4 regions of the Streptomyces sp. NPDC001068 genome follow, and region 2 is predicted to be linked to each of the others. Evidence: riboswitches for the same ligand, from Rfam matches in the RefSeq annotation. Region 2 holds a riboswitch; each other region holds the start of a gene.
The links. Region 2 has a riboswitch for cyclic di-AMP ahead of ACFY3I_RS27500 (transglycosylase SLT domain-containing protein). Riboswitches for the same ligand answer to the same signal wherever they lie in the genome.
Positions count from the first base shown of each region.

Region 1 (7,571 bases), on a different contig from region 2:
CGCCGGTCTCCCTGCGGCGGCGCAGGATCCGGCGGATCACCTGCTCGGAGTCCGGGCCCGTGTGGCGGCCTCGGGCGGCCCAGACGGTCGGCGGAAGGACGGCGCGGTCGGTGGCGGAGTTCGACATGGGCCAATCTGCTGACGGGGGCGGGACGTGCGTTCCAGTATCACTGCTCGGGCGCGCGTTCCACAGGGTGGGGGCCGACCGCGCACGGGGCACGCGTCCCGCACCCGGGGTGTGCGCCGGGTGCGTCGTGCGACGCCGGTTCATCCGTGTCGCGGGCCGGGCGGATTCCGGACAATGGTGCGCGAACGGGGCCCGCTCGTCCATCCGCAACGGGGCGGGTCCCGTTCACCGGCCGTATGTGCGAGAGGGCCGCCGGTGATCCGGCGGCCCCCGTCGAGCCGGGTACGGCTCAGCGCCCGGTCACGCGCCGCTCTCCCGGAGCATGTCCTCGCGCTCGACCAGCTTCACGCGCTCGCGGCCCTGCGGCTCGCCCAGCGCCTTCTCGGCGGCGTCCAGCCGGTACCAGCCCTCCCAGGTGGTGAAGCGGACGTTCCGCTCGGTGAGGAAGGCGTCCACGGCCTCCGGAGCGGGTGACTCGGGGGTGTGCAGCCGGTCGTTCGCGAAGTCGTCCAGGAGGTTGGAGACGGTCTCGTTCGCGTCGCCCTTGGTGTGGCCGATCAGGCCGACCGGGCCGCGCCGGATCCAGCCGGTCACGTACGTCGACGTGAGGTGGCCGCCGCTCTCCTCGATGACCCGGCCGCCCTCGTCCGGGACGGTGCCCGAGTCGATGTCCCAGGGCAGCTTGGGCAGCTTGTCGGAGAGGTAGCCGACCGCGCGGTAGACCGCGCCGAGATCCCAGTCCTTGAACTCGCCGGTGCCCTTGACGTTGCCGGTGCCGTCCAGGGCGGTGCGCTCGGTGCGCAGCCCGGTGACCTTGCCGTCCTCGCCGAGGATCTCCGTGGGGGACTCGAAGAAGTGCAGGAAGAGCTTGTGCGGGCGGTCGCCGACGTCGCGGATCGCCCAGTTCTCCAGGGTCTTGGCGACCATGTCGGCCTGCTTGTTGCCGCGCCGGGTCTCGATCGAGCCCGCGTCGTAGTCGATGTCCTCGGGGTCGACGATGACCTCGATGTTGGGTGAGTGGTCGAGCTCCCGCAGTTCCATCGGGGAGAACTTGGCCTGCGCCGGTCCGCGGCGGCCGAAGACGTGCACCTCGAGCGCCTTGTTGGCCTTCAGACCCTCGTGCACGTTCGGGGGGATCTCGGTGGGGAGCAGCTCGTCGGCGGTCTTGGCGAGGACGCGGGCCACGTCCAGGGCCACGTTGCCGACACCGAGGACGGCGACCTTCTCCGCCTCCAGGGGCCAGGTGCGCGGGACGTCCGGGTGGCCGTCGTACCAGGAGACGAAGTCGGCGGCGCCGTAGGAGCCGTCCAGCTCGATGCCGGGTATCCGCAGCTCGCGGTCGGCCGTCGCGCCGGTCGAGAAGATCACCGCGTCGTAGAAGGAGCGCAGGTCGTCGAGGCTGATGTCGGACGGGTAGTCCACATTGCCGAAGAGCCGGATCTGCGGCTTGTCGAGCACCTGGTGCAGGGCCGTGATGATGCCCTTGATGCGCGGGTGGTCGGGGGCGACGCCGTAACGGATCAGGCCGAACGGGGCGGGCATCCGCTCGAAGAGGTCGATGGACACGCCGGGCTCGGCGGCCACCTCGGACTTGAGCAGGGCGTCGGCGGCGTAGATCCCGGCCGGGCCGGCTCCGACGATGGCTACCCGCAGGGGGCGCGGCATGATCAGGTTCCCTTCGAGCGGTGACAATCGATCGAGTGAAGACAATCGATCTCGAACGGGAAGCCTAAACTAAGGCAGTCCTAAGTTAGTACGCGGGTCCCGTCTATGACCCCATAAGTCGACCTTATGACCCCTCCCGGGCCCGGCTTATGCCCGGCAGACGGTACAACCCCGGTCCCGGTCTTGGCGGCCACCCCGGGCATGCACCAGCCTGTCCCCTGCGGCGCACCGAGGCGCGGCCAGGGCGAGGGGTGGGTTCGTGGACGCACGCGGGGAGACGGCCGTCGCGGTGACCGGCGGCACCGGATTCGTCGGCAGCCACCTGGTGCGCAGGCTGCTGGAGCGGGACCGACGGGTCCACGCGACCGTCCGCGACGCCTCCGACGCCGCCAGGGTACGGCCCCTGTGGGAGCTCCAGGAGGCCTTCCCCGGCCGGCTCGCCCTGTTCGAGGCCGACCTGCTGAAGGACGGGTCCTTCGACGAGGCGTTCCGCGGCTGCGCGACCGTCTTCCACGTCGCCTCGCCGTTCCTGATGCCCGAGCGGATCAAGGACGGCCGGCGGGACGTGGTGGACCCGGCGGTGCTCGGCACCCGCAACGTGCTCGCGAGTGTCGACCGCGTCCCGGACGTGGCGACGGTGGTCCTCACCTCCACCGTGGGCACGATCTTCGGCGACTACCGCGACGTCCGCGAGATGGCCGGAGGGATCCTCACGGAGGAGTACTTCAACACCACCAGCACGGCGGCCGGCAACCCCTACCACTACGCCAAGACGGCCGCGGAGCGCGCCGCCCGGGACGCCGCGGCGGCCCAGGACCGCTGGCGTCTGGTCACCGTCAACCCCGGCCTGGTGCTGGGCCCCTCGATCACCCCAGCGTCCCGGTCCGGCAGCCTGTTCCTGCTGGACGAGCTGTTCAGGGGGTACTTCTGCTACGGCGCCCCGGACTTCAGCTTCACCACCGCGGACGTCCGCGACGTGGCCGACGCGCACATCGCGGCGGCGGAGCACCCGGCGGCGGGCGGCCGGTACATCGTGGCCAACGAGACGATGACGTCCTTCCTCGAGATGTCCCGGATCATCCGTACCCGCCACCCCTGGGACCCGCGGCTGCCGCGCACCGCGCTCCCGCACTGGCCGGTACGGATCCTCGGGCCGTCCTTCGGCCTCACCCAGGACTACATACGCAAGCACCTCGGCATCCGCTTCCGCGTCGACAACAGCCGGGGCGTCCGCGAACTGGGCCTCACCTACCGGCCCGTCGAGCAGACCCTCCTGGACCACCACGAGAGCTGGCGCTCGCGGCGACGGAGGGCCTGACCCCGGCGGCCGACCCGGGCGGCCGACCCCGGGACCCGGACCCGGGATTTGGCCCCGGCGACCGGAGTCAGGCCGGGCGGACCACCCGGTGGATGGCCGACTCACCGGCGTTGTAGATCGACTCCTCGCGTATGGACGCCCCCGGGCTGGGCGCGTGAACCATCATGCCGTTGCCCGCGTAGACGCCGACGTGACTGTCGTTGTCGAAGAAGAGGACCAGGTCACCCGGTTCGATGGCGGCCAGCGTCATCGGGGTGCCGGCGAAGGCCTGGTCGGCCGCGCCGCGCGGCAGCGACACCCCCGCGGCGCGCCAGGCCGCCTGGGCGAGGCTGGAGCAGTCGTACGACTCCGGACCGGTCGCACCCCAGACGCAGGGCCGCCCGATCTGCGCCCGGGCGAACTCCAGCGCCTTCATGGCCTTGCCGGGCTCGGCCGCCGCACCGGGCACGAGGAGCGAACCCGTGTCGGTGACGGCGCCGGGCGCGAAGGCGGTCGCGGGGGCCGCCTCGGGCATGGCCGGGACCGGCGCGGCGGCCACGAGCGGCACCGTCGGGACGGGCGCGGTGAACACCGGGGGAGCGGTGGGGACGGCCGCCGTGGGGAACGGGGCGGCCACCGGGGGAGCGGTCGCGACCGACGCGGTGGGGAAGGGAGCGGCCACGGCCGGGGGCACGGTGGGCACGGCCGCGGTGGGGAACGGGGCCTGTGCCATCGCGGCGGCCGTGGCCATCGCAACGGGGGGCTCGGGCACCGCGGCGGGAGTCGCCAGCATCGCCCACGGCGGGTCCGTCACCGCCGCGGGCATGGGCGCGGCGGCGGCGTAACCGGCGGCTGTGGGCTGCGTTCCGGCCGCGTAGGCGCCCAGGTCGACCGCGGGAGCCGCGGGGAAGGCCTCGGTGCCGAAACCGGCCGACGGCATGGCGGCCGACGGCATGGCGCCCGACGGCATGGCGGGAGCCGCCATGTACGCGGCCGGCCCGGCGGGGACCTGAGCGGCCGGGGCCGCCATGGTCCCGGCCGCCATGCCGTAGCCGCCGGCGGTGTACGGCGCCTCCGCGGTGAACGCCGGCGCCCCGAGATGGGCGGCCGCCGCGTCCGGCGCCATGACCGGGAACGCGCCGTTGTCCATCAGGCCCGGGAGGGGCGCGGAGACCTGGAAGGCGCCCATGTCGGTGGGGGCCATGGTCTGGAAGGCGCCCATGTCGGTGGGGGCCATGGTCTGGAAGGCGCCCATGTCGGTGGGGGCCATGGTCTGGAAGGCACCCATGTCGGCCGGGGCCATGGTCTGGAAGGGGCCCATGTCCGCGGAGGCCGTGGCTTGGAATGCAGCCGTGTCCGCGGGGACCCCGGCCGGGAAGGCCTCCGTGTTCGCCGGGGTCGCGGCCGGGAAGGCACCCGTGTCGTCCGGCATCGGGAACGTGCCGGTGGCGCCCGGCGTCATGACCCGGAAGGAACCGGTGTCGCCGAGGGTCGCGGTGGGGGGCGGAGCGGTGTCCATGGCGGGCGCGGCCGGCACGTCGCCGGTGCCGCCCGGCGTCATGACCCGGAAACCGGGCGGGGCCGCCGGAAGCCGGGACGGTGCGCTGCCCGGGGTGATGATCCGGAAGGTGCCGGTGTCCGTCGGGGACACGATCGGGATGCCCCCGGTGTCCGTCACGGCCGTCTCCGGCGACGCTCCGGTGTCGCCGTATCGTCCCGGCGCCCCGGCGGGAGCCGGCCGCCGCGCCGGGACCCGGGCCTCGGGCGTGGTCCAGAGGGCCTGGGCGACCGGTGCCGCCTGCGGGGCCTGGGCGGGCGCGGCCGGTTCGAGCGCCGCGACCGCCCGCTGTCCGGTGCGCTGCGACAGCAGCTCCCGCGCCTTGGCGATCTTCAGCTGGCTCCTGGTCTTGGACGTGCCGGGCGTGGCGCGCCGCGGCGCGGCGGCGGGCAGTGCCCTGGGCGCGTCGGACGAGCCGGGCGGCAGGGCCGCGGGGGACCCGGCCGTCAGTTCCCGCCCGGGGCGCGCCGCCGGCTCGCGGACGACCTCGATGTCACTGTTCGCGGAGGGTCCCGCGGTCAGCTCAGGCCGGGACGGGCCGGAGCCCTCCACCTGGCCGAGCAGGTCGGCCGCCATCGGGCTGACGGGCCGGCGTGGTCCGGGGCGGGCGGGCTGCCGGTCGGCCGGCAGCGCAGCGGGGACGCTCGGCCCGAGCCGTGAGCGTGCCGTGTCGAACCACTCCCGCGCGATGCTCTCGAGGCCCGGGTCGTCACGCCGGGGCCGCTTGAACAGCGGGACACCGCGGGACCGCGAGCCCCCGTTCATCGCGCGCGTGGCGTTGTAGTTCCCGGTGGCGTTCTCGGCCTGGTCGTAGAGGTTGTCGATCCGCTGTCGAACCTCGTCACGGCTCTCGGGCGCCATGGGGGTCGTGCTCCTTCCGTACTCCGCCGACCGGGTTAGCTGTCGGGTTCGGGCGGGTCGATCCGGAAGGCATGCCCTACGGCCCCTGCCTGAGAAGGCGGTCGGCCGATTCACCCCAGTGGTTCCGTTGGGTCCCCGGCTCCGGGAGGCCCCGTTGGGCACCGGATTGGGCGGAGGCCGCGCGGCCCGGCGGGATTCGCCGGGGGGAGCCGAACGGCCTGCCCGTCAACTTAGCCAACTTGTGTCACTCGTGTGAAGGTTGGAGTGGCTAATGTCCGATACGTAATTGTGATGTTCGTCGTAGTGCTCGACGGCGGGGGGCGCTGCCGCGGGCGGTCCCACGGGCTGCTTCCTATGAGAACACCGTGAATTCGTGGGGTGGTTGAACACGGAGGCGCCGCGCCGCGTATCAGGCGGGGGGATTTCCATGCCCGGCCGACCACGACACGCAGGGGAACGACCTTGAGACCCAACAGGCGCAGACGCCCGACCGGCGCACAACGCGCGACCTTCGCAGCGGTCGCCCTGATGCTCGGTGGCGGAACACTGGTCGCGGTGAACGTCTACGCCTCGGCCACCGAAGGGGGTTCGGACCAGTCCGGAGCGACCGCCAACGCTCAGGTGCTGTCCGCGCCCACCGTCTACTGCCCCGACGTCGGAAGCCGTCTGACCGACGTGCCCGACGCGGCCCGTGCCGACGTCGACGGTGAACTCGCGCAACTGGACCAGCAGATCGTGGCCGCCTACCAGCAGCTCAAGGACTCGGCGGCGGCGATCCAGCAGGACCCCGGTGCCGCCGACCGGACGATCCTGGAGCCGCTGAAGGAGAAGCGCTCCGAGTCCCTCCAGCGCATCGCCGACGCCATCGACCGCGAGGGGGACCGGCCCCAGGGCCTCGACGACCTCGCGGCGTGCACGCTGCACTCCTCGGACCAGGGCGGCGGCCAGTCCGCCTCGCCGCAGGGCGGTGAGACACCGGGCCAGGGCGCGAGTGCGAGCGCGAGCGCGAGTGCCGGCACGGGCGTCGGAGGGCAGGGCGGCAACGGCCCGGTCGCCGCCGACTACGCCGACATCACCGGTGTGCAGCCCAACGTCGCGAACCCGGCCGAGCGGTCCGGCGGCTCCACCGGCACCTTCTCCTCCAGCTGCGGGGTCAACGCCAACGGCCTGTTCAACTCGGACAACGTGATCGTGGCGCCCGGCGTCTCCAACGGCGCCCACCACTTCCACGACTACATCGGCAACCAGTCCAACAACGCGTTCGCCAGCGACGACGACCTCGCGAAGGCCGACACCAGCTGTGCGGACCGGGGCGACAGGTCGACGTACTACTGGCCGGTGCTGCGGCTGCAGAACGGCAAGCAGGAGCGGGACGCCGACAAGCCGGGCGGCGGTACCGAGGGCAACGCCGGGCAGATCGTGACGGCGAAGGAGGTCACCCTCACTTTCGAGGGGAACCCGACCTCGAAGGTCACCGAGATGCCGCGGCTGCTGCGCATCATCACCGGTGACGCCAAGTCCTTCGTCAACGGCCCGGCCAACGCCAACGCCTCCTGGAGCTGCACCGGTTTCGAGGACCGGCAGCTCAAGGACAAGTACCCGCTGTGCCCCAAGGGCAGTGACGTGGTGCGCACGTTCAGGTTCCAGAGCTGCTGGGACGGCCGGAACATCGACAGCGCCAACCACCGCACCCACGTGGCGTTCGAGGCCGCCGACGGCAGCTGCCCGAACGGCTTCCAGGCCATCCCGCAGCTGGTGCAGCGCATCGTCTACGCCGTGGACGCGCCGAGCCTTCAGGACGGCGGCCGTACGGTCCCGCTGTTCGCGGTGGACTCGTTCCCCGAGCAGCTCCACAAGCCGGTGACCGACCACGGCGACTTCATCAACGTCTTCGACGAGGACCTGATGCGGAAGATGGTCGACTGCATCAACTCCGGCCGCACCTGCGGGGCCGGGGCCGGCGAGCAGCCGCCGTCGCAGAGCGCCGAGCCCGACCCGTCCGAGTCGGCGAGCCCGCAGGACCCGCCGTCGGACACCGCGAGCCCGGTCACCGAACCGAGCGA
Region 1 is NZ_JBIAYD010000002.1:702,365-709,935, reverse strand. It holds gene ACFY3I_RS08265 (hypothetical protein) at 1-127, opposite strand, end outside; gene ACFY3I_RS08260 (FAD-dependent oxidoreductase) at 428-1,792, opposite strand; gene ACFY3I_RS08255 (NAD-dependent epimerase/dehydratase family protein) at 2,052-3,110, shown strand; gene ACFY3I_RS08250 (NlpC/P60 family protein) at 3,178-5,508, opposite strand; cyclic di-AMP (ydaO/yuaA leader) riboswitch at 5,517-5,691, opposite strand; gene ACFY3I_RS08245 (DUF1996 domain-containing protein) at 6,037-7,571, shown strand, end outside.
Region 1: it holds a riboswitch for cyclic di-AMP, as region 2 does, so the genes downstream of both, ACFY3I_RS08250 (NlpC/P60 family protein) here and ACFY3I_RS27500 (transglycosylase SLT domain-containing protein) in region 2, are expected to answer to the same signal.

Region 2 (7,571 bases):
GGGCCTCGACCAGTTCACGGGCGAGCATCGCCGTCGTCCAGGCGGCTCCGCACGCGAGCAGCACCGTGAGGACGGCCGCCCACAGGGGCGCCACGGAGAGGTCGTACGCCGCGGTGACCGCCGGCGGCGCGGGCGCGAACACCCGGTCGCGCACGGTGTGGAAGACGGCCGCCGCGCCCAGGACGAGCGCGGCCAGGCAGCACATCAGCACGGTGGCGACGAGGCACTGCCACACCCACAGCGCGACCACCGGCTCCCGTTCGGGCCACAGGGCCTGTACCAGCGCGCGGGGTGCGGGCACCGCGGCCGTCAGGGCGACGACGCTCAGAAGGAGCAGGCAGACGGTCATGCCGAGGCTCCGTTTCCCGATCGCAGGGGTGTGCGGGTGGTGCGGGGGTGATGCGTCGTCGCGCGACGGAGTGCGTGGGCCCGCCGCATCGTGTGACGCGTGCGCCGTCGCCTCGCATGGTGCGCGTGCGGGCGCATCGCATGGTGCGTGTCCCGCCAGTATGACGGGACGGGACGCCCCGAGTCAGGTACCGGCGAGGATCCGGATGTTCTCCTCGCCGGCCCCCGACGGCTGTGCCCCGCCGCGCCCAGGAGCGCTCCCGGTCCGGCGCCCCGAGGCGTGCCGACCGCCCCCGCGCCTCAAGCCGCCACGATCCGCCCGCTGACCTCCCCGAGTCCCACCCGGCTGCCGCCCGGCCCCGGCGCCCACGCCGACATCGTCACCTCGTCGCCGTCCTCCAGGTAGGTCCGCTTGCCGTCCGGGAGGTCGAGCGGGTCCCGGCCGTTCCAGGTGAGTTCCAGCAGCGAGCCGCGCTGAGCGGGTTCCGTGCCGCTCACCGTGCCGGAGCCGTAGAGGTCACCGGTGCGCAGCGAGGCGCCGTTGACGGTCAGGTGGGCGAGTTGCTGGGCGGCGGTCCAGTACATGGTGGAGAACGGCGGCTCGGACACCACCTGACCGTTGATCGCGATCGACATCCGCAGGTCGTATCCCGCGGGTTCCTCGGCGGCGTCGTCCAGGTACGGCAGCAGCGGGTGCGTCCGCCGGGGCGGTGCGACGCGGGCGTCCTCCAGCGCGTCCAGCGGGGTGATCCACGCCGAGACCGAGGTGGCGAAGGACTTGCCGAGGAACGGGCCGAGCGGGACGTACTCCCAGGCCTGGATGTCGCGCGCCGACCAGTCGTTGAGGAGCGTGAGCCCGAACACGTGCTCGCGGAAGTCGCCCAGTGCCACCGGACGGCCCTGCGGCGACGGTGCGCCGACCACGAAGCCGACCTCGGCCTCGATGTCCAGCCGGGCCGAGGGCCCGAACACCGGTGCCTCCGCGGGGTCCGGCGACGCCTTGCGCTGGCCGGAGGGCCGTACGACGTCCGTTCCCGACACCACGACCGTGCCCGCGCGGCCGTGGTAGCCGATGGGCAGGTGCTTCCAGTTGGGGGTGAGGGGTTCGGGGGCGTCGGGGCGGAAGATGCGGCCGGCGTTGCGGGCGTGGTTCTCGGAGGCGTAGAAGTCGACGTAGTCGGCGACCTCGAAGGGGAGGTGCAGGGCCACCGCCGGCAGCGGGTGGAAGAGCGGCTCGAGTACCTCGCGGTGCGCGGGCACGGTCACCCAGGCGGTCAGGGCGCGCCGTACGTCCGACCAGGTGGTGCGGCCGGCGGCCAGCAGCGGGTTGAGGGTCGGGCGGGCCAGGAGCGTGGCGTAGGGGGAGCCGAGCGCGAGAGCCGCGGCACCGGCGTCGAGTACGTGGTCGCCGAGGCGGACGCCAACCCTCCGTTCCGTGCTCTCGGGGGTCGAGAACACGCCGTACGGAAGGTTGTGCGGGCCGAAGGGGTCACCCTCGGGGACCTCGAAGGGGGGCAAGGGGGGCATGGGGTGGCTGCCTCGCTCTCATCCGTGCCGCGCCGGGCCGACTGTGTGGTGACGTCGCTGTGGCATCGGGCGGCAGTCCATGTGGTCGCGCCACACGTTACGTGTGAGTTGGCTGTCGTGGCAGTGTCTAAAGAGTTCGCAATGTCCCGATAAGCCTTGTCGGAGGGTTCAATTCCGGCTTAGCGTCCTTTGGGGGACACGGCCGGGATGGGTCCGGTCCGTAGGGGGGACACGTGGGGGGACCCGTGGCCAGGAATTCCGTCGGCATGCCGCTCGACGCGGACCGCGACGTGCCGGGCCTGATCGTCAAGTTCGGCGACTATCCGCTGCATCACGGCGGGGTCGGCGCGATACGCAGTCTGGGCCGCCTTGGCGTTCCCATGTACGCGATCACGGAGGACGCCTACACGCCCGCGGCCTCCTCCCGCTACCTCGAACGGGCGTTCGTGTGGCCGACCACGGGTGCCGAGGAACCGGACCACCTGGTCGAGGGACTGCTGCGCGTCGGCCGCCGCATCGGACGTCCGACCGTGCTGATCCCGACCGACGAGGAGGCCGCGGTCCTGATCGCCGAACACCAGGACGCGCTCGGCGACCGTTTCCTCTTCCCCCGGGTGGAGCCGGCGCTGCCACGCCGGCTCGCCAGCAAGCAGGGGCTGCACGAACTGTGCCTGGAACACGGGATCCCCAGTCCGGCCGCCGCCTTTCCGCAGTCCTACGACGACATCGTCGACTTCGCGGAGAAGGCCCGGTTCCCCGTCGTCGCGAAGAACCGCGAGGCGTTCGTCCGGCGCAGCCGGCCCGCCGTCAACGGCACGACGAGGATTGCCACCCCCGAGGGACTCCTCACTCTCGCGCGTGCGTGGGGCACCCGTCCGGGTGTCATCCTCCAGGAGTACCTGCCGAGGGAGGACGCCGAGGACTGGATCGTGCACGCCTACTTCGACGCCGACTCGAACCCGGGCGCCCTGTTCACCGGCGTCAAGGTGCGCTCGTGGCCGCCGCACGCGGGCATGACGGCCAACGCGTACGTCGTCGACAACCCGGAACTCGCCGACCTCGCCGCGCGTTTCATCAAACAGATCGGCTTCACCGGCGTCATCGACCTGGACCTGCGTTTCGACCGCCGCGACGGGCGGTACAAGCTGCTCGACTTCAACCCGCGCATGGGCGCCCAGTTCCGGCTCTTCGAGAGCGAGTCGGGCGTGGACGTGGTCCGTGCCATGCACCTGGACCTGACCGGGCGGCGGGTCCCGGAGGGGGAGCAGCGCGCCGGCCACCGGTACGTCGTGGAGAACATCGACGTACCCGCCCTCCTCGCCTATCGCCGCAGCGGGTACACGACACCGCACGCGCCCGGCCGGCCGAGCGGCACCGAGCTGGCCTGGTTCGCCGGAGACGACCCGCTGCCGTTCGTCACGATGCTCGCCCGCTTCGTGCGCCCGGGCGCGAAGCACCTCTATCAGCTCTGGCGCACCAACCGCCGGGGCTCCGGCACCTCCGCGAAGTAGGCACCGCGCCGGGCCCGCGCGGGCCCTCGCGCCCACGCCGGCCCCCGGTCCGGCAACACCGCCACGGCGGAAGCCATTTGAGGCCGAAACGCACAGTGAGTCTCAGGGGCGCGCTGTCCGTATTCTCTGATCATGGTCGCACCCACCCCGTACGCACTGATCGCCACCGACCTGGACGGCACGCTGCTGCGCGCCGACGACACCCTCTCGGAACGGTCGCTCGCCGCCATCGCACGGGCCGGCCGCTCGGGAGCCCGGCATCTGGTGGTGACCGGTCGGCCCGCGCCGAGAGTGCGCCCCCTGCTGGACGACCTCGGCTGCAGGGGACTCGCGGTCTGCGGGCAGGGCGCCCAGTTGTACGACGCGGGCGCGGACCGGCTGCTGTGGTCGGTCACCCTGGACCGGGAGCTGGCGGAGACCGCCCTCGGGAAGATCGAGGCCGAGGTGGGGCAGGTGTACGCGGCGGTCGACCAGGACGGCGTGGACGGGCTCACGCTCATCGAGCCCGGCTACCGGATGCCCCACCCCACGCTGCCGGCGCTTCGCGTCGGCGGACGCGACGACCTGTGGTGCGAGCCCATCAGCAAGGTGCTGCTGCGCCACCACACCCTGTCCGACGACGAACTGGCGGCGACCGCGCGCGCGGTGGTGGGGTCGCTGGCGACGGTCACCATGTCGGGGCCGGGGACGGTCGAGCTGCAGCCGTGCGGGGTTACCAAGGCGACCGGGCTGGCTCTGGCCGCCGACCACCTGGGGCTGAGTGCCGAACAGGCCATCGCCTTCGGCGACATGCCCAACGACATCCCCATGTTCGACTGGGCGGCCTACGGGGTGGCCATGGCCAACGCCCACCCCGAACTCAAGGCGGTCGCCGACGAGATCACCTCGTCGAACGAGGACGACGGCATCGCCGTCGTCCTCGAAAGACTCTTTCACTGATGGTGCGGTGCGGTACCGCGCACTGCGGTGCGGTGCGGTCAGTACGCGCCGTGCACGTTGTCGATGGAGCCGTACCGCGCGGCCGCGTAGTTGCAGGCGGCGGTGATGTTCGCGACCGGGTCGTAGACGTCGAAGGACGTGCCGGCCACGTGGTAGGTCTTGAACGTCGGGTCGATCACCTGGAGCAGCCCCTTGGAGGGGATGCCGGCGACCGCGTTGGAGTCCCAGAGGTTGATGGCCTGCGGGTTGCCGGAGGACTCACGCATCACGTTGCGGTAGATGCCGTCGTACGTACCCGGGATCTTCATTTCGGCCATGATCGCGAGGGACTCGCGGATCCAGCCGTCGAGGTTGTTCGGGTATCCGGCGAGAGTCTTCGAGGCGGTGGAGCTGCTGGAAGTGGCGGCGGAGGCCGTGGTCGCCCCGATGAGCGGGAGGGCGAGAACGGCGACACCGGTACCGACGATGGTGGCGAAGGTGAAGCTGCGGACCATGCGGTTACGGCGGGGACGGCGGTGCTGAGCGTCAGCAGACATGTCGTGGTTCCTCTCCGTCGCCTGCGGGGTGAGCTGTCGGGTTCGGGCTCGGGGAGTGCCCGGTCGTCCCGCCCTGCGGCGAGGCGACTTCACCCCTGGCCGTTCCGGTACGACCTCCGTCGGTGACGTCGGCCGCCCGGTCGGGCGACTTACCTGGTTCCCCCGCTCCTGCCGTGCGAATGGACTCGTTTGATGGGGCACGACGGGCGGCGGCAGGATTCGGCGTCCACCCGGTGAGCCGGAACGTATGCGAGAGCACATGTCCGAAACAAGCACCTGATTCACACAACACACCCATTGACCTTGATCTGAGGCGTATGAGGTGCTTGATCCTTTGCTGTTGCCAAGCATCAACTCGCCTACGGGGAAAGGGCGGAAGGGGTGTCTTGCCCGCTTTGTGGCACTCCGGGCCACGTGACCCACTTCACGAAGTGGCAATTGCGGCGAATCGGACAAGAGGGATTCTTTGCAGGCCCCTTTCCGAGGCTCGGGGGAATAGGTCCGCGCCGCCATTTGTATGGATTGCCTCGCCCGGATCGGCGGAGTGGCGCGCACCACAGGCAATTCCGAGAATTGTCTGAATTGCCCTATAAGACGGAATCGCATGCGACGGGCGGCGCGCGAGGGGTCGGCCGGCTTCGACGGGTGGCGGAGGGGGTACCTCCGGGCAGGTGATGTCCATCGGAGCGCGGCTCGGCCTCCCGGTTCGGGGCAAGTGCGCACACTTCGGTCTAAGTCATCGGATGTTCAGTCGTATCGCCTGATCAAAGACATAGTGGTCGTGATCCGATAGTGCCCGGGGTGTAACGGTGGGCGCCCTCGGTGATCGAAACCTGACCGGATACGCTGACTTGAGTGCTGGCAGCGACCTATCGACAAACCGCGTAATCACCAGTGGACACCAGCAGACAGGAGACCCCTCGTGACCGTCGGGCCGTTCGGGCTGAGCGTGCGGGACCAGGCTCTGGAAGCCGATGTCCAGGCCGGATTGACGGCTGTCGAGGAGGGCTTGCTAGAAGCCACCAAAAGTGAGGTCCCGTTCATCACGGAGGCCGCGCAGCACCTCGTGCGGGCCGGCGGGAAGCGGTTCCGGCCACTGCTGGTGATGCTGGCCGCGCAGTTCGGTGACCCGTACGCGCCGGGCGTCGTGCCGTCGGCCGTGGTGGTCGAACTGACCCATCTCGCCACGCTGTACCACGACGACGTCATGGACGAGGCGGCCGTACGGCGCGGGGTCGACAGCGCCAACACCCGCTGGGGCAACTCCGTCGCCGTCCTGACCGGTGACTTCCTCTTCGCCCGTGCCTCGCAGATCCTCGCCGATCTCGGACCCGAGGCGGTGCGGGTCCAGGCCCTCGCGTTCGAACGGTTGGTGACGGGCCAGATCCTGGAGACGGCGGGTCCCTCCGACGGGCGTGACCCGGTCGACCACTACCTCGACGTGCTGGGCGGCAAGACCGGCTCGCTGGTGGCGGTCTCCTGCCGCTTCGGCGCGATGATGTCCGGCGCCGACGAGACGGTCGTGGACGTCCTCACCCAGTACGGCGAGCGTCTCGGCGTCGCCTTCCAGCTCGCCGACGACGTCCTGGACATCGCCTCCGACTCCCACGAGTCCGGCAAGACCCCGGGGACCGATCTGCGCGAGGGCGTCCCCACGCTTCCGGTGCTGCGGCTGCGGGAGCGGGCGGCGCGACTGGGGCTGGCCGAGGACCTCGCCCTGTGCGAGCTGCTGGACTCCGACCTCACGGACGACGCGCGGCACGCGGAGGCCCTGACGGCGCTGCGGGCGCACCCGGCCCTGGAGCAGGCGCGCCGGGACACGGTCCGGTACGCGGAGGAGGCCCGGGCCGCCCTGGCGCCGCTGGTGGAGTGCGACGCCAAGGCGGCACTCCTGGAGCTGTGCGACGCGGTGGTGCACCGGGCGGGTTAGCTCCGCCGCGTGTGGCGCGGGTCGTACTGCCGAGATCCTGTGCCGGAACGCCGCCGGCGGCGCCACGCGGGCCGGCCCCTGCGTCGCGAGCGCCGTCGTGCCGTCGTCAGCGCCCCCCGGCCGGCCGCCCGTTCGTGCGGCAGCGCGGAGCGAACGGAGTACGTGACGGAAAGTGACCGGAGGTGTCTTCCCCGCACGACCCCTACGGGTCGGGGAGGCGCCTCCGCCCTTGTGTCATACCGCAGTCGTACGCGGAGTTGGCTCCCGGGTCTGACGCTTGAGACGCGCGGATTTGGTGAGATGGAGACCACGGAAATCACCACCACTCACCGATTCGGGTGAGAATGGCGGCTCAGGGTGGGAAACGTGCGAGCACAGCCGCCGCCGACGACGGAGGTAAGGCACACATGGCACCGTACGGAACCGAGGACAGCACGGGGGCCGCGCAGGCCGACGACGAGCTGCGCGCCGAGCGGCGGCGCAAGGCCACGCGCTACGTCGTCCCGGTCGCGGTCATGGGGGTGGCCGCGGCCACGATCGGCCTGGTACCGGCACTCGCCGACTCCGGCGACCCCGACCTGCCGAAGATCACGGCACAGGAACTCATCAACAAGATCGCCAACTCGGACGTGCAGCAGCTGTCCGGCACCGTGAAGATCAGCACCGACCTCGGCCTGCCCGACCTCGGCGGCCTGGAGAACGGCCTGCTGTCCGGCGCGGCCCAGGGCGGCGACGGCTCGTCCGCCGACCCGTCGACCAAGCTCACCGAACTCGCCTCCG
Region 2 is NZ_JBIAYD010000010.1:155,392-162,962, forward strand. It holds gene ACFY3I_RS27480 (M56 family metallopeptidase) at 1-349, opposite strand, end outside; gene fahA (fumarylacetoacetase) at 649-1,866, opposite strand; gene ACFY3I_RS27490 (ATP-grasp domain-containing protein) at 2,142-3,386, shown strand; gene ACFY3I_RS27495 (HAD family hydrolase) at 3,519-4,325, shown strand; gene ACFY3I_RS27500 (transglycosylase SLT domain-containing protein) at 4,364-4,861, opposite strand; cyclic di-AMP (ydaO/yuaA leader) riboswitch at 4,867-5,057, opposite strand; gene ACFY3I_RS27505 (polyprenyl synthetase family protein) at 5,784-6,791, shown strand; gene ACFY3I_RS27510 (outer membrane lipoprotein carrier protein LolA) at 7,199-7,571, shown strand, end outside.

Region 3 (7,571 bases), on a different contig from region 2:
CGGACGTCCCGGACACCGGGGAGCTCCCGGGCCGGTGCCAGGCCGTCCCGCAGGCCCGTCTCGATCCGCTTGACCTCCGCCTGCCAGTCCTGGCCCAGCAGCAGCCCGAGCGAGGCGCAGGCCACCGCCGCGGCCAAAGGGTTGCCCATGAACGTCGGTCCGTGGGCCAGCACCGGCACCTCGCCGCGCGAGATGCCCTCGGCCACCCGGGACGTGCACAGGGTCGCGGCCATCGTCAGATAGCCGCCGGTCAGCGCCTTGCCCACGCACATCACGTCGGGGGTGACGGCCGCCTGGTCCGCCGCGAACAGCGTGCCCGTACGGCCGAAACCGGTCGCGATCTCGTCGAACACCAGCAGTACGCCGTGTGTGTCGCACGCCTCGCGCAGCACCCGCAGATAGGCGGGGGAGTGGAACCGCATCCCGCCCGCGCCCTGCACCACCGGCTCGACGATCACCGCGGCCAGTTCGTCCGCGTGCCGTTCGATCAGCGAGCGCAGGTGGTCGGCGTAGGACTCGTCGTACTCCGCCGGCGGCGCGTCCGCGAAGACCTGGCGGGGCAGCGCCCCCGACCAGAGTTCGTGCATCCCGCCCTCGGGGTCGCACACCGACATGGGCTGCCAGGTGTCGCCGTGGTAGCCGCCGCGCCAGGTCAGCAGGCGCCGCTTGCCGGGACGGCCGAGCGAACGCCAGTACTGCAGGCACATCTTGACCGCGACCTCGACCGACACCGACCCGGAGTCGGCGAGGAAGACGTGCTCGAGACCGTCCGGCGACATGTCGACAAGGAGCTTCGCCAGGCGTACCGCGGGCTCGTGGGTGAGCCCGCCGAACATCACGTGGCTCATCCGGCCGAGCTGGTCGCGCGCGGCCCCGTCGAGCACCGGGTGGCGGTAGCCGTGGATCGCCGACCACCAGGAGGACATGCCGTCGACCAGTTCGCCCGAGCCGTCCGCGAGCCGCAGTCTGACCCCGCTCGCCGACTCCACGACCAGCGGTTCGGCCACGCCCGGCATCGGTCCGTACGGATGCCAGACGTGCCGCCGGTCCAGCTCCAGCAGCTCGGGGACGCCCAGGTCAGGCATTGGGCGCGAGGTCCGTTCCGGCACCCCGGCGGCGGACGGCGACCAGGTCGGTGCGCGGCTCGTTCACGTGAGCGGCGGCCTCCGCGGGAGCGGCGGCGTCCGCGTGGGAGCCGCAGACCCCCGACCCGCACTCGGCCTCCGCGTGCGACCCGCACCCGGCCTCCGCGTGGGACCCGCACCCGGCCTCGGCATGCGACCCGCAGCCCCCGGCCGCGACGTCGGCCCGGTGCTTCGGCAGTGTCACCTCGTCGGCGCCCTCGACCACGAACCCGGCGTCCGCGATCATCTCCAGGTCGGCCTGGCCGGCCTGGCCCTCGGTGGTCAGGTAGTCGCCGAGGAAGATCGAGTTGGCCAGGTGCAGCGCGAGGGGCTGCATGGTCCGCAGGTGCACCTCGCGGCCGCCGGCGATCCGGACCTCGACGTCCGGGCAGACGAACCGGACCATCGCGAGGATCCGCAGGCAGCGCTGCGGGGTGAGGTTCCACTCCTTGGCCAGCGGGGTGCCCTCGACCGGGATCAGGAAGTTGACCGGCACCGAGTCCGGGTCCAGCTCGCGCAGCGAGAAGACCACGTCGACCAGGTCCTCGTCGGTCTCACCCATCCCGGCGATCAGACCGGAGCAGGCCGACAGACCGGCCGCGTGCGCCTTGTTGACCGTGTCCACCCGATCGGCGTACGTGTGCGTGGTGGTGATCTCCCCGTACGTTCCCTCGGACGTGTTGAGGTTGTGGTTGTAGGCGTCCGCGCCCGCCGCGCGCAGCCGCTCGGCCTGGCCGTCGGAGAGCAGGCCGAGGCAGGCGCACACCTCGACGCCCTCGTTCTGCTCCTTGATCGCCTTGATGGTGCCGGCCACCCGGTCCACGTCGCGGTCGGTCGGACCGCGTCCGCTGGCGACCAGGCAGACCCGCTTGGCGCCCCCGGCCAGACCGGCGGCGGCCGCCTTGGAGGCCTCGTCGGGTTTCAGCCAGCTGTACTTGAGGATCCCGGTCGTGGAGCCGAGCCGCTGCGAGCAGTAGGAGCAGTCCTCGGGGCACAGGCCCGACTTGAGGTTGACCAGGTAGTTGAGTTTCACGCGCCGGCCGAACCACTGCCGGCGCACCTTGCCGGCCGCGGCCACCACGTCGAGCACGTCGTCGTCGGAGGTCGCCAGCACGGCGAGCGCTTCCTCGCGGGTCGGCAGCTCGCGCCGAAGCCCCTTGTCCACCAGCGTGTTCAGCAGGTCCATGAGAGCCGATCCTGTACTACGGGGCCGCTCCTGGCCAAGGAGAGTTTGCACAACCCTGTCAGTTCGACGTGTGGGTATTGCCACACAGTGGGTGAGTGGTGAGCCCGCTAGGGTCTGTCCACTGCCTACAAAGAAACACCGCCTACACACGTACCGGAGGGGCCATGGCGTTCGGCTGGATCGACGGACAGGCGGAACTCCGCCGCCGCGCCGGACTGGTACGGACCCTGCGCCCCCGCCCCGCCGACTCCCCGCTGCTGGATCTGGCGGGCAACGACTACCTGGGCCTCGCGCACCACCCCGAGGTGACCGAGGGCGCGGCGGCGGCGGCCCGGACCTGGGGCGGCGGCTCCACCGGCTCGCGGCTGGTCACCGGTACCACCGAGCTCCACACCGAGCTGGAGCGCGAGCTGGCCGAATTCTGCGGGTTCGAGGCGGCCCTGGTCTTCTCCTCCGGCTACGCGGCCAACCTGGCCGCCGTAACCACCCTCGGGCCGCACGGCTCCCTGATCGTCTCCGACGCCCTCAACCACGCCTCGCTCATCGACGGCTGCCGGCTGGCCCGGGGTACCACCCAGGTCGTGGGGCACTGCGCCCCGGACGCCGTGCGCAAGGCGCTCGGGACGCACGACGGGCCGGCGGTCGTCGTCTGCGACACGGTGTTCTCCGTGGACGGCGACGCGGCGCCGCTGGCCGCGCTGGCCGAAGCCTGCCGGGAGCACGGCGCCGGGCTGCTCGTGGACGACGCGCACGGGCTCGGGGTGCTCGGGGACGGCGGGCGGGGCGCGCCGCGGGCGGCCGGGCTCGCCGGAGCCGACGACGTGGTGGTCACGGTGACCCTGTCCAAGTCGCTGGGCAGCCAGGGCGGGGCCGTGCTCGGTCCGGCCCGGGTGATCGACCATCTGGTGAACGCGGCCCGCACCTTCATCTTCGACACCGGCCTGGCCCCGGCCGCGGCGGGAGCGGCGCTGGCGGCGCTGCGGCTGCTGCGCCGCGAGCCCGAACGGGCGGGGCGGGCCCGCGCGGTGGCCGCGGAACTGCACGCACGGCTGACCGCCGCGGGCCTGGAAGCGGTGCGTCCGGACGCCGCGGTGGTCTCCGTGCGGGCCCCGTCCCCGGAGGGGGCCGTGCGGTGGGCGGCCGACTGCCGTACGGCAGGCCTGGCCGTGGGCTGTTTCCGTCCGCCGTCCGTGCCGGACGGCGTGTCACGGCTCAGGCTCACCGCCCGTGCGGACCTCTCCGGGGCCGAGATCGAACGCGCTGTACAGGTGATCGGTCAGACACGACCATGAGTCGGCGTGACACGGCCGGGTCCTGACCGGAATGCGGATACGGAGTCGGTCACGGTCCGATCAGCCGGTGAGCGCCGACACGAAACCCGCCCAGCTCCCGGGGGAGAAGAGCAGCGCGGGTCCGGCCGGATCCTTGGAGTCGCGCACCGCGAGCAGTCCGGTCAGCCGACCGGAGCGCGGCCGTGCCGTCTCCACGCAGTTGTTCGCTCCGGTGCTGTAGCTGCTGCGCAGCCACCGCAGTCCGTGCAGATCAGCACTTGAAGGTACGTTCCGAGGCAGTGCAGTCATGGTGCCTCCTTACGCGCCGTCACCTATCCCGGCGATGTAATCCAACGAGTCCTCGGGTGAAAGGGCGTGCATCTGAAGGGAGTTGAAGGCCTCCGTGTAGGACTGGAGGTCTTCTTTCCGTTCGAGGTAGAGGCTACTCGTCAACTGGTCGAGAACAACCACGTCCAGATCAGAAGTGCTCGGAAATGAGAAGATTACGAAAGGCCCGGTGATGCCGATATGCGCTCCGGCCGAGAACGGCAGCACCTGGAGCCGTACCTGGGGCAGCCGGGCCGCCGCCGCCAGCCGCTCCAGCTGACGCGCCATCACCCCCGGGCCGCCCACCTCCCGGCGCAGCACGGCCTCGTCCAGCACCGCGCTCAGCTCCAGCGGCGGATGGTTTCGCAGCACGTCCTGCCTGGCCAGACGCACCTTCACGAGGGCGTCCAGCGCCTCGTCGTCGAGCCCGTCGACGGCCGCCCGGGTCACGGCGCGCGCGTACTCCGGGGTCTGCAGCAGCCCCGGCACGACGGAGGTCTCCAGCGTGCGCATGGCGCGGGCCTGCGACTCCAGGCTGATGAAATCGCGATAGGTGGGCGGCAGGACCCCGCGATAGGCGTGCCACCAGTGGTGCCGCCCGGCGGTGTCCTCCGACCCCGCCAACACCAGCAGCAACTCGCGCAGTTGTTCCTCGGCCACACCGTAGGCGTCGAGGAGTAACCGCACATCGGCCGGTTTCACACCACTGGCGCCGGTTTCGATCCGGCTCACCTTCGACTGATGCCAGCCCACCAGGCGGGCGGCCTCGCCGCTCGTGAGGCCGGCGCCGGTGCGCAGTGTGCGCAGCTCGGCGCCGAGTTTCCGGCGGCGCACCGCGGGACCGTTCTGCATGGGCTACTCCTTACTCCTTCCGGGTCACCCAAATACGCTCTGAGGTCGCAGAGTTCACCGCATCGAGCGACAGATATATGCATATCTTGGTGGATCGCTCCCCTGGCCGCCCCGGTAATGGCAGTCTGGCGAAGAAGCACCAGTCCGGGACCGTACTCGAACCATCCGCACCGTGTCGGACCACGGTCCCGTGGGAAAGGGACGACGTCGCCATGGCAGACCACCTGGAAGCATCCATCACTCTGCCGAGCGATCCCGCCTCGGTGTCCACGGCCCGTTCCTACGCGCTTGGCACCCTCGCGGAATGGGGGCTGTCACCCCGGACGGAGACCGCGGACACCATCCGCCTCATCGTCTCCGAGCTCGCCACCAACGCGGTGCAGCACACCTTCGGGCAGTCCCCCACCTTCACGGTGGACCTCGTCCTCGACCGTGACGAACGGCTGCGCATCGGCGTCACGGACAGCCACCCGCGCTTCCCCAAGAGACTCCCGGCCGCGGTCCAGCAGGACAACGGGCGCGGCATGGTCATCATCCGCTGGCTCACCGCGGAGTGCGGTGGCAGGCTCCGGGTGCGTCCCACCCGGGAGGGCGGGAAGACCGTCTTCATCGAGCTGCCCTGGGCCGTCCCGGCCGGCACGGTCACCGCGGCCGGCCAACAGGAACCGTAGCCCTGAGTTCCTGCCGGCCGGCCGCGGGGTGGTTCCGGGCGGGTCAGCTGACCCGGCCGTACCAGACGCTGCGCGTCCAGATCTTCTGGAGCTTCACCACGTCCCCGGTCTTCGGGGCGTGCCAGATCTTTCCCTTCCCGGCGTAGATGCCGACGTGGTACACGCTGGAGCCCGAGTGGAAGAAGACCAGGTCCCCGGCCTTGCGGTTGCCGGCCGAGATGTGACGGGTCTTGTTGTACTGCTGGGCCGCCGTACGCGGGAGCTTCTTGCCCGCCTTCTTGAACGAGTACAGCGTGAGCCCGGAGCAGTCGAACCGGTTCGGTCCGGTGGCACCCCACCTGTAGGGCGAGCCCTTCTTCGAGGCCGCGACCTGAAGTGCCTTCGTCGCCATCGTGGCGGCCGAGGCGTCGGAGGCGACACCGGGGATCACGATGGAGCCGCCCACGGCGGCGATGGTGAGTGCCGAGGCCGTGCCGGCCCGTGCCATCAGCGACGGGACACGATTGAGCGCAGTCATGCGCAACCCTTCGTCAGCCGCCTGTGAAGGATGACCTGTCGGATTCGGGCTGGCGAAGTTGCCCGGCCGTGTTTCCACGGCTTCACCCCAAGGGCTGCGCGGTCCGGTCGGACTTCGACCGTGCCGGCGACCCGTCGTGCTCGGGTCCTCCACTCCTGCCGATCCACTTCCGTCGACCGGTCATCCGGGCGGCGGCAGGACTCGGCGTCCGCCCGGATCGCCCCGCCGCTGTGGCGGGGGCTTGTCGTCAGACAGGGATCTTCACCTACGTGTGTCCGAAAATCCCAACGGAACCGGTTATTTGTGGGGTTACTCACCACCCACCCGTTCGGGTGGACAGGGGTGTGTTCGAATATTCGTCAACTGGCCTGCGTAGCCCCGGACCTGCGGCGCAGCCCCTCGCGGGCGCTCTCTCGCGCGCATCCTGAGCGGTCTCGTCGGTCAGGTAAAACCACGCCACGCTCCGCCGAACAGCCGTAACCCCTTTGGGTCGTTTCAACTCCGGCCCCGTCGGCCGGTGGACGTGGTGCACCGGACTTCGGCGGGCCTCACCGTACGCAGTCGGGCGGGAGTACGACGCGCGCGGTCCGGCGCTCACCGTCGAGCACCCGCAAAGCGCGTGCCAGCGTGTCCCCGTGGAGCTCCGACTCGCCCCGCCCGTGCATCAGGGCGAGCGCGTCGCGCAGCTCTGCCGCCGCGCGCACCAGCGCCTGCGCGGCGCGCAGCCCACGATAGGTGTCCTCGTTCTGTGCCGGGTTGATCCGGCCCAGCAGGTCGACGACGTCCAGGTAGCGGTCGATCAGCTCGCCCTCGGCCCGGGTCAGCGCGGGCAGCGGTGGCAGCTCCGGCAGCGGCATCGGGCGCTCACCCCGCGTCCGGCAGGCCGAGCATGCTCCTGCGGCTGGGCACGACGCGGTCCACCAGCCCGTACGCCAGCGCGGCCGGCGCGTCCAGTACGAGGTCCCGCTCCAGATCCCGGTGGACCTGGGCGGCGGTACGCCCGGTGTGCCGGACGAGCATCTCCTCCAGCAGCGCTCGGGTCCGCTCCAACTCCGCCACCTGGATGGCCAGATCACTCGGCCGGCCCTGTACCGGTTCCGGCAGCGACGGCTGCCGGAGCACGATCCGCGCGCCCGGCAGCATGGACCGTTTGCCCGGGGTGCCCGCCGCGAGCAGCACCGCGGCCGACGCCCCGGCCTGGCCCAGGCAGATCGTCTCCACGTCGCAGGTGACGTACCCGACGGTGTCGTAGATCGCGGTCATCGCGCTGAACGAGCCGCCCGGGGAGTTGATGTACAGCGAGATGTCCCGGTCCGGCGAGGCGTGCTCCAGGTGCATGAACTGCGCCGTCACGTCGTTGGCGGAGGTCTCGTCGACGGGTGTGCCGAGAAAGACGATCCGCTCCTCCAGCAGCTTCGCGTACGGATCCAGGGTGCGCTGCCCGGCGGGGGTGCGTTCGGTGAACTCGGGCAGGACGTAGCGGGCGGACGGTCGGGTCATGGCGTACCCCTCCTCGCGGCTGAGCTGTCTCAGCGGCCGAACTCTCGGTAAGGAACGTACAGGATGTACAGAACGCTGGGAGGGTGTCGAGCCGGGATTCCGCTGTCGCCGAACAAGATGTGC
Region 3 is NZ_JBIAYD010000013.1:186,379-193,949, forward strand. It holds gene ACFY3I_RS33620 (adenosylmethionine--8-amino-7-oxononanoate transaminase) at 1-1,085, opposite strand, end outside; gene bioB (biotin synthase BioB) at 1,078-2,310, opposite strand; gene ACFY3I_RS33630 (8-amino-7-oxononanoate synthase) at 2,475-3,602, shown strand; gene ACFY3I_RS33635 (DUF397 domain-containing protein) at 3,663-3,890, opposite strand; gene ACFY3I_RS33640 (helix-turn-helix domain-containing protein) at 3,900-4,760, opposite strand; gene ACFY3I_RS33645 (ATP-binding protein) at 4,973-5,431, shown strand; gene ACFY3I_RS33650 (C40 family peptidase) at 5,475-5,948, opposite strand; cyclic di-AMP (ydaO/yuaA leader) riboswitch at 5,952-6,165, opposite strand; gene ACFY3I_RS33655 (hypothetical protein) at 6,497-6,805, opposite strand; gene ACFY3I_RS33660 (ATP-dependent Clp protease proteolytic subunit) at 6,813-7,448, opposite strand.
Region 3: it holds a riboswitch for cyclic di-AMP, as region 2 does, so the genes downstream of both, ACFY3I_RS33650 (C40 family peptidase) here and ACFY3I_RS27500 (transglycosylase SLT domain-containing protein) in region 2, are expected to answer to the same signal.

Region 4 (7,571 bases), on a different contig from region 2:
CTCGTAGTACTCGGTCATCTCGGCGGCCGAGCGGGACTTGCCCTCGAACTCGTACTTGCCGTCCTTGTAGAACTCGGACGCGGCGACGTCGAGCGCGAGCGCGATCTGCTCACCGGGGACGTAACCGGCCTGCTTGATCGCCTCCAGGATGAGGTCGAGCGCGGCGCGGTTGGACTCCAGGTTCGGGGCGAAGCCGCCCTCGTCGCCGAGACCGGTGGACAGGCCCTTGTTCTTCAGGACCTTCTTCAGGGTGTGGTAGACCTCGGCGCCCCAGCGCAGCGCCTCGGAGAAGGACTCCGCGCCGATCGGGGCGATCATGAACTCCTGGATGTCCACGTTGGAGTCCGCGTGCGAGCCGCCGTTGAGGATGTTCATCATCGGCACGGGCAGCAGGTGCGCGTTGGGGCCGCCCAGGTAGCGGAACAGCGGCAGGTCGCTGGCCTCGGAGGCGGCGTGCGCGACGGCGAGGGAGACGCCGAGGATGGCGTTGGCGCCGAGCGAGCCCTTGTTGTCGGTGGCGTCCAGGTCGAACATGGCCTGGTCGATCAGGCGCTGCTCGGTGGCGTCGTAGCCGACGAGCTCCGGGCCGATCTGCTCGATCACGGCGAGCACGGCCTTCTCGACGCCCTTGCCGAGGTAGCGGTTGGGGTCGCCGTCACGGAGCTCGATGGCCTCGAAGGCGCCGGTGGAGGCGCCGGAGGGAACGGCGGCACGACCCGTGCTGCCGTCGTCGAGGCCGACCTCGACCTCGACCGTGGGGTTGCCTCGGGAGTCCAGGATTTCCCGGGCTACGACGACGTCGATGGACGGCACGAGCATCTCCTTCTTGGGATGTGACGCTGGTTGTGCGGGCGCACGCGGGCCTTGTCGGCCCTTGCTCAGCCTTGCGACTAGAGCCTATCCGCCCCGGGCCCGTCAGCCGGCCGACCGACCGGCCCGTGGACACACAGACGGTACTCATTGTTCATGTGCGGAACAAAGGGGGGTCCGATGAAGAACGGAAGAAGAGCGGGTCACGAAGAGGAACCCCGCTCCGGTGCGTACGGGGGAAAACGCACCGGAGCGGGGTTCCGTGGGGGGACGGGGGTGGTCCTCACGTGGCTCCCGCCGGACGGGCCACGGTTGCGCGGGGGCTGCGGTGCAGCCGGGTTCTACTTCAGGTGCAGCTGCTGGCCCGGGTAGATGAAGTCGGCGTCGTCGACGATGTCCTTGTTCAGCTTGAACAGCGCCTGCCAGCCGCCCTTGACCTTGTGCTTCACGGCGATCGTGCTGAGCGAGTCGCCCTTGACGACCTTGTACTCGCCGTCGCCCTTCTTGACCTTCTTGCCGGTCGGGGTGGTGACCGTCTTCTTGGCGGCCGGACGCTCGGCGGAGCGGGAGGCGGTCCGGGTGTCGCTCGAGCGGGTGGCGGTGCCGCTGCTCGACGAGCCGCTGGAGCCGGAGCCCCCGGTGGAGGCGCCGGACAGACCCGTGCCGCAGACCGGCCAGGCACCCTTGCCCTGCGCGGCGAGGACCTTCTCGGCGATCTCGATCTGCTGCGCCTTGCTCGCCTGGTTGGCCTGCGCGGCGTACTGCGTGCCGCCGTACGCGGCCCAGGTGGAGGCGGAGAACTGCAGCCCGCCGAAGTAGCCGTTGCCGGTGTTGATGGCCCAGTTGCCACCGGACTCGCACTGGGCGACGGCGTCCCACTCGGAGGCGGTGGCGGCGGAGGCGGTGCCCGAGGCCATCAGCGGAGCGGCGATGGCGACACCGGTGACGCCGGCGAGCGCGGCGGCACGGGTGGCCATGGACGGACGACGGTGCTTGCCCTTGCCGGAAAACAGCATGGAGGATCCCCTCACCGACGCCTGCGAGGTGAGCTGTCGGGTTCGGGCCGAATGAGTTGCCCGGCCGCGCACCTCACGGTGCGCGGCTTCACCCCGAGCCGGACACGGCGGTCTCAACCACCGGTCCCGGCACCTACCTTGGGTCCCCCGCTCCTGCCTACGGCGCTTGACGCGACGACTGTTCCCGGGTGGCCACTGGCAGGACTCGGCGTTGCGGCGGCCGGGGCTCGTGGTGACGAGCGGCCTCGACCGTAAACAGGCGATCAGGTGAATTTCAAAGATGATCAGGGCTTCTGAGACTCATCCCACACTTTCCCCAAATCGGACATTTACCGTCCAAGCAGGGCGAGTTGAGGGGTCCGCCCCTGTCGCCATCAGTCCGTTTCGCCACTGAGTTTCAGGGTCTGACCGGGGGCGATGTCATCCGCGTCGGCACCGATGTCCGCCTTGTTGGCGGCATACAGCGCGCGCCACCCGCCGTCCAGGCCAAGGGAGTCGGCGATGGAGGCGAGCGTGTCGCCGTCCCGGACGGTGTACGTGCCCGCACCCGGCGAGGCATGCCGGCCGGCGGAGGCGGCACTCTGACCGTTTGTCACGTTTTCGTCCGCCGAGGTGCCGCGGTGCTTGCCGCCGCCGGTGACGGCTCCGGTGTCGACCAGATCCCAAGAGCTGCCCGTCTGCCACGAATTGTCCGAGTCGTCGGATTCGGGCACTACGGGGCTCTCGCTGGCCTTTGCGGTATCAGACGCCTTGGATTCCGACTTGTCCTTCTTCGTGGAACCCGCGGCGGAGTCCTTGCCGGAGTCGTCGCTCGCGCTCGGAGACGGGGTGGCGGAGCCGGAGTCCGTGTCACCCGAGCTGTCGTCCGAGGTGCTGGAGGAGCCGGAGGAGCCGGAGTCCAACGAACCGGACGAAGTGGTCGAATTCGACAGTCCCGAGGAGGAATCGGAGGAGCCGGACACGTCGTCCGATCCGTCGAGGCCCGTGTCGACGTTCACCGAGGCGTCGTCCGAGGACAGCCCGGCGAGCAGGGCACAGGTCCGCCAGGGCTTGGTGCCCTGGTCGGCGAGGATCTTCTCGGCGACGGCGATCTGCTGCGAACGGCTCGCCTGGTCCGGCGTGCCGGCGTACTCCTGGCCGCCGTAGTGGTCCCAGTCCTCCTGGGACATCTGCAGGCCGCCGTAGTAGCCGGTGCCCGCGTCCATGCTCCAGGAGCCGCCGCTCTCGCATTCGGCCACCCGGTCCCAGGTGTTTCCGTCGGCCGCGCTGGCGCTCGCCGCGCCGAGGAGCGGAATGGCGATGGCCGAGCCGGTCACGCCGGCCGCGACGAGGAGAGCCGGAGCCTGACGGGGGCGACGGTGACGACCGTTCCCGGAGAGCATGCGGAGACCTTTCGAGCGACAGCGGTGACCGGCGCGACGGGTCCTGCCGGCGCGCCGCACTGATGGGTGAACGTATAGGCAGACGATCACTTGTCACAAGTTAGTGCCGCGCAGATCACGTGAAGATCACATAGTTGAACGCTCGTCATCTTTGCCCCGTGGGAGGGGCCGGCCGCGCCGGCGGGCTCATCGCGCGCCGGGGGTGAACGTCACGGGAAGCGTGCGCAGGCCGCGCATGATGAGCCCGCCACGCCAGCGCAACTCACCCTCGCCAACCGCCAGTTGGAGGTCGGGGAGACGGGTGAGGAGGGTGCCCAGCGCGCTCTGGCCCTCCAGGCGGGCGAGCGGGGCGCCGAGGCAGTAGTGGATGCCGTGGCCGTACCCGAGATGCGGATTGTCCCGCCGTGCCAGATCGAGCGTGTCCGGCTCGCCGAACCGCTCCGGGTCCCGGTCCGCGGCGGCCAGTACGACGAGGACCGGGTCGCCGGAGGCGACCCGCTGCCCGCCGATGTCGAGCGACTCGGTGGCGAACCGCCAGGTGGCCAGCTCCACCGGCCCGTCGTAGCGCAGGAGTTCCTCCACACCGGTCTCCAGCAGGCCGCGCTCGCCGGCGGCCAGCGAGACCTGCAGGCGGCGGCGCTGTTCCGGGTGGGTCAGCAGGGCGTACGTGCCGTTCCCGATGAGGTTGACCGTCGTCTCGAATCCGGCGAACAGCAGGATGAAGGCCATCGCCGCGGCCTCGTTCTCGGTGAGGTGCTCACCGTGGTCGGACGCGCGGATGAGCCCCGAGATGAGGTCCTCGCCGGGGACCGGCTCGGCGGACAGCGCCTCCCGCTTGCGGTGGATCAGCTCGGCCAGGTATCCGCGCATCTTCTTCACGGAGCGCGCCACCCCGCCCCGTGGTCCTCCCCCGTGGCGGATCATCATCCCGGCCCAGTTCCGGAATTCGTCCTGGTCCTCGCGCGGGACGCCGAGCAGGTCGCAGATGGCGTAGATGGGCAGCGGGAAGGCGAACTCGTGGATGAGGTCGGCCTCACCCCGGTCCGCGAACCCGTCGATCAGCCGGTCGGTCAGCTCCTGCACCCGGGGCGCGAACTCGGCCACCCGGCGCGGCGTGAACGCCTTGCTGACCAGCCGGCGCAGCCGGGTGTGGTCCGGCGGGTCGATGTTCAGCAGGTGGGTCATCAGCTCGGCCTTGCGCTCACCGGGGATCCCGGTCTTCCCCTTCGCGTGCGCGGGCTCGTCGTGATGCGCCGGGTTCTTGGACAACCGGGGGTCGGCGAGGGCCTGCCTCGCGTCGGCGTAGCGGGTGACCAGCCAGGCCTCGACCCCGCTGGGGAGCCGGGTGCGGTGCACGGGCGCGTGCTCCCGCAGCCAGGCGTAGGCGGGGTACGGGTCGGCGGCGAACTCCCAGGTGAAGAGTTCGGGGGCGGTGCTGTCGGCGGGGGTGGGCTGGTTGGTCACCCGCTGACGGTATCCGGCGGCCCGGGTCACCGGACCAGGGTGCCGTCCGTCTCCGCGCCGGGGGTTGCCGGGCCGGGCCACCGTCCGTCTCCGCGAGGGTGTCCGCCCGCGAGGGGGCGACGGGTTCGCGAGGGTGCCCGCCCGCGAGGGCGACGGGTCCGCGTCCTGGGCGCGGGGCCGCGAGGGCGACGGGTTCGCGAGGGTGTCCGCCCAAGGGGGCGACGGGTCCGCGTCCTGGGCGCGGGGCCGCCGTCTAGGCGTCCACCCCTTCCGCGGCCCTCACCGCGTCCCGGTACACGCGGGCCGCCGCCCGCAGGGCCGCCTCCGGGTCGGTTCCCTCCGCCTCCGCGCGGGCGGCGAGCGCGAGCAGTTCGTATCCGATGCCCGGCCCCTGCGGCAGCGGCACCTCCAGCCCGGCCGTCCGCACCCGGGAGGCGAGCTTGGACGCCAGCGCCAGACCGGGCTGTGCGAGGGGCACGCCGTCCGTCACCGACGCGCGCCGCTTCTCGATCGCCTTCGTGCGCAGCCAGTGCTCCTTGACCTCCTCGGGTGTCGAGGCGGTCTCGTCACCGAAGACGTGCGGGTGGCGGTGGATGAGCTTGGCGACGATGCCACCGGCCACGTCGTCGATCGAGAAGGGGGCGTCGGGGTCCTCCTCGGCGATGCGTGCGTGGAAGACGACCTGCAGGAGCACGTCGCCCAGCTCCTCCCGCAGTTCGTCGCGGTCGCCCTCCTCGATCGCCTCGACCAGCTCGTACGCCTCCTCGATGGCGTACTTCGCCAGTCCCTCATGGGTGCGCCGCGACGACCAGGGGCACTCCCTGCGGATGCGGTCCATGACCTGGACGAGGTCGAGGAGCCGGGCGCCGGGCAGGTCGTAGGAGGCGGGCAGCAGTTCCAGCTCGGGCATCGCGACCCGGCCGGAGCCGGCGAGGCGGGCGAGGCCGTCGGTGAGGTCCGGCTCGCCCTCGCCCGTCGCCACGACCACCACCGTCCGTCCGCCGGCGCAGGCGTCGACCAGTTCCCCCGCGGCCGGGGCCGCCTCGTCCACGGCCGTCCCGGCCTCCCGCAGATAGGGCAGCTGCGGGTGCGCGCCGTCCGCGCACAGCACCCGGTCCGCCGATCGCAGCGCCTGCCACGCGGGCCAGGACAGCAGGCCGGGGGCGACCCGGTGGCTGGTGGTGAGGAGAATGATCCGGCCGGTGCCAGGGGTGGTGGGAGCGGGTGATTGCGGCCTGGTGGTGTTCACCATCCGAACGTAACGCACCCGCGCGGCCGGCCTCGGGAGTTGTCCACAGGGCAGGGGCGATCAAGCGATCGTATGACCGCCCCTGTCGGTGCCCCCGGCTACGCCGTCGCCTGGGTCCCCGACGACGTGACCTCCCGTACCCACGGCGTCTTCGCGTCCACCCGGCTGCTCTTCTGGACGTCCCAGGCGCCGTAGCGCGGGTTGAGGTCGACGTGGAGTTCCTGGGACGCCTTGGAGAGGGCCTTCCAGAAGGCGGGCTGCGTGGTGTCGGTGCCGAGGAGCCGGGCGAGTTTCTGCGCCTCCAGCTGGAGGCGCAGGTTGTCGTCCAGGCGCTTGGGGGCGATGCCGTACTTCTGGAGCCAGGCGGTCTCCAGCGCCTTGGAACCGCCGGCCTGCTGCGCGAGGCCGGTGCGCATCTGCTGGATCTCCTTGCGGGTGACGCCGATGCCCGCGTCCTGGGCGGCCCGGTGCAGCACCTGGTCGAGGACCATGTTGTGCAGCGTGTCCCGGGTGAGGCTGCTGGTGGAGGCGAGCACCTGCTGGTACTGCTGTTCGTCCGGCACCGCCGCCCGCTGCGCCTGGCGCACCTCGTTCACCCGGGTCTCCAGCTGGGCGACGGTGATCCGCTGACCGCCGACGACGGCCGCCGCGCCCGGGTGCGCGTCGCTTCCGCAGGCGGTGAGGAAGGGGACCGCGGTGGCGATCGCGGCGGACAGGACGAGCGCGGTGCGACGGCGGCGGTGCAAGGATGCCTCCCGAGGAGATTGTGCGGCGGTGCACAAAGTCTTGCGGTGATCGATGGTAGGCAGTGGGCAAGCTCTGGCCAACCCATTCGACCAACGATTCACACGCGTCGGGGGCACCGCCACACGCCCGGAATCGGAAAGGCGGTCAGCCGCGCGCCTCGACCGCTCGCTCGACCGCGCCGCCCACGTCGGCACGCAGACCGGCGCCCACGCGGACGGCCGTCACGTTGGTGCCGGCGGCCGCGGTGTCCCCCACGAGCACAAAGCCCACGTCGCGGTGGACCGGCGCGGCCTGGGCCGCGACCGCGGCCTCGGGCCGGCCGACGGCCAGGACGACGTCGCAGGAGCGCTGGAGCAGGCCGTTGAGGAAGGGGCGCGCGTTGCCGGTGTTCTGTTCGCCGATCACCTGTGCGTAGCTCACGCGCGCGTGGGTCTTCGAAGAGGCGTCCTGCATGCCCTGCCAGACCTCGGCGGCGGTCCCGCCGGTGATTCCCTTCCCGTCGGTGAGCAGACAGGCGTCGACCTCGGTGTAGTGACGGGCCCGGGTGTCGGGGACCCGCGGCCCGCCTTCACCGTCCGGGCGCAGCGCGACCGTCACGATCACCCCGGCGGCGACCACGGCGGCGACCGCCGCCGCGACGAGGACGCGGATGTGCGGGGTGCGCAGGGCGCGCAGCCGTGCGCCCACCGCGCGTCCCACGACCGCGCCCCGCCCGGCCCGCTCCCGCGGAGCCGTGCGTGCCTGTGACACCTGTCTGACCTGCTTGACCACTTGCCTGCCCGCTGCTCTCGAACCCTTGCCGTGTGTCCCGTCGCTCCCGGTCCGCCCTGCCGTGCGACCCGAAACCCTCGGGACCTGCCGTGCGACCCGCTCCCGCCCCGGACGGTGTCAGGGCCGAGCCGC
Region 4 is NZ_JBIAYD010000017.1:34,880-42,450, reverse strand. It holds gene eno (phosphopyruvate hydratase) at 1-819, opposite strand, end outside; gene ACFY3I_RS37625 (transglycosylase family protein) at 1,152-1,826, opposite strand; cyclic di-AMP (ydaO/yuaA leader) riboswitch at 1,830-2,001, opposite strand; gene ACFY3I_RS37620 (transglycosylase family protein) at 2,201-3,208, opposite strand; gene ACFY3I_RS37615 (cytochrome P450) at 3,395-4,672, opposite strand; gene ACFY3I_RS37610 (nucleoside triphosphate pyrophosphohydrolase) at 4,926-5,924, opposite strand; gene ACFY3I_RS37605 (SurA N-terminal domain-containing protein) at 6,020-6,667, opposite strand; gene ACFY3I_RS37600 (hypothetical protein) at 6,813-7,418, opposite strand; gene ACFY3I_RS37595 (hypothetical protein) at 7,557-7,571, opposite strand, start outside.
Region 4: it holds a riboswitch for cyclic di-AMP, as region 2 does, so the genes downstream of both, ACFY3I_RS37625 (transglycosylase family protein) here and ACFY3I_RS27500 (transglycosylase SLT domain-containing protein) in region 2, are expected to answer to the same signal.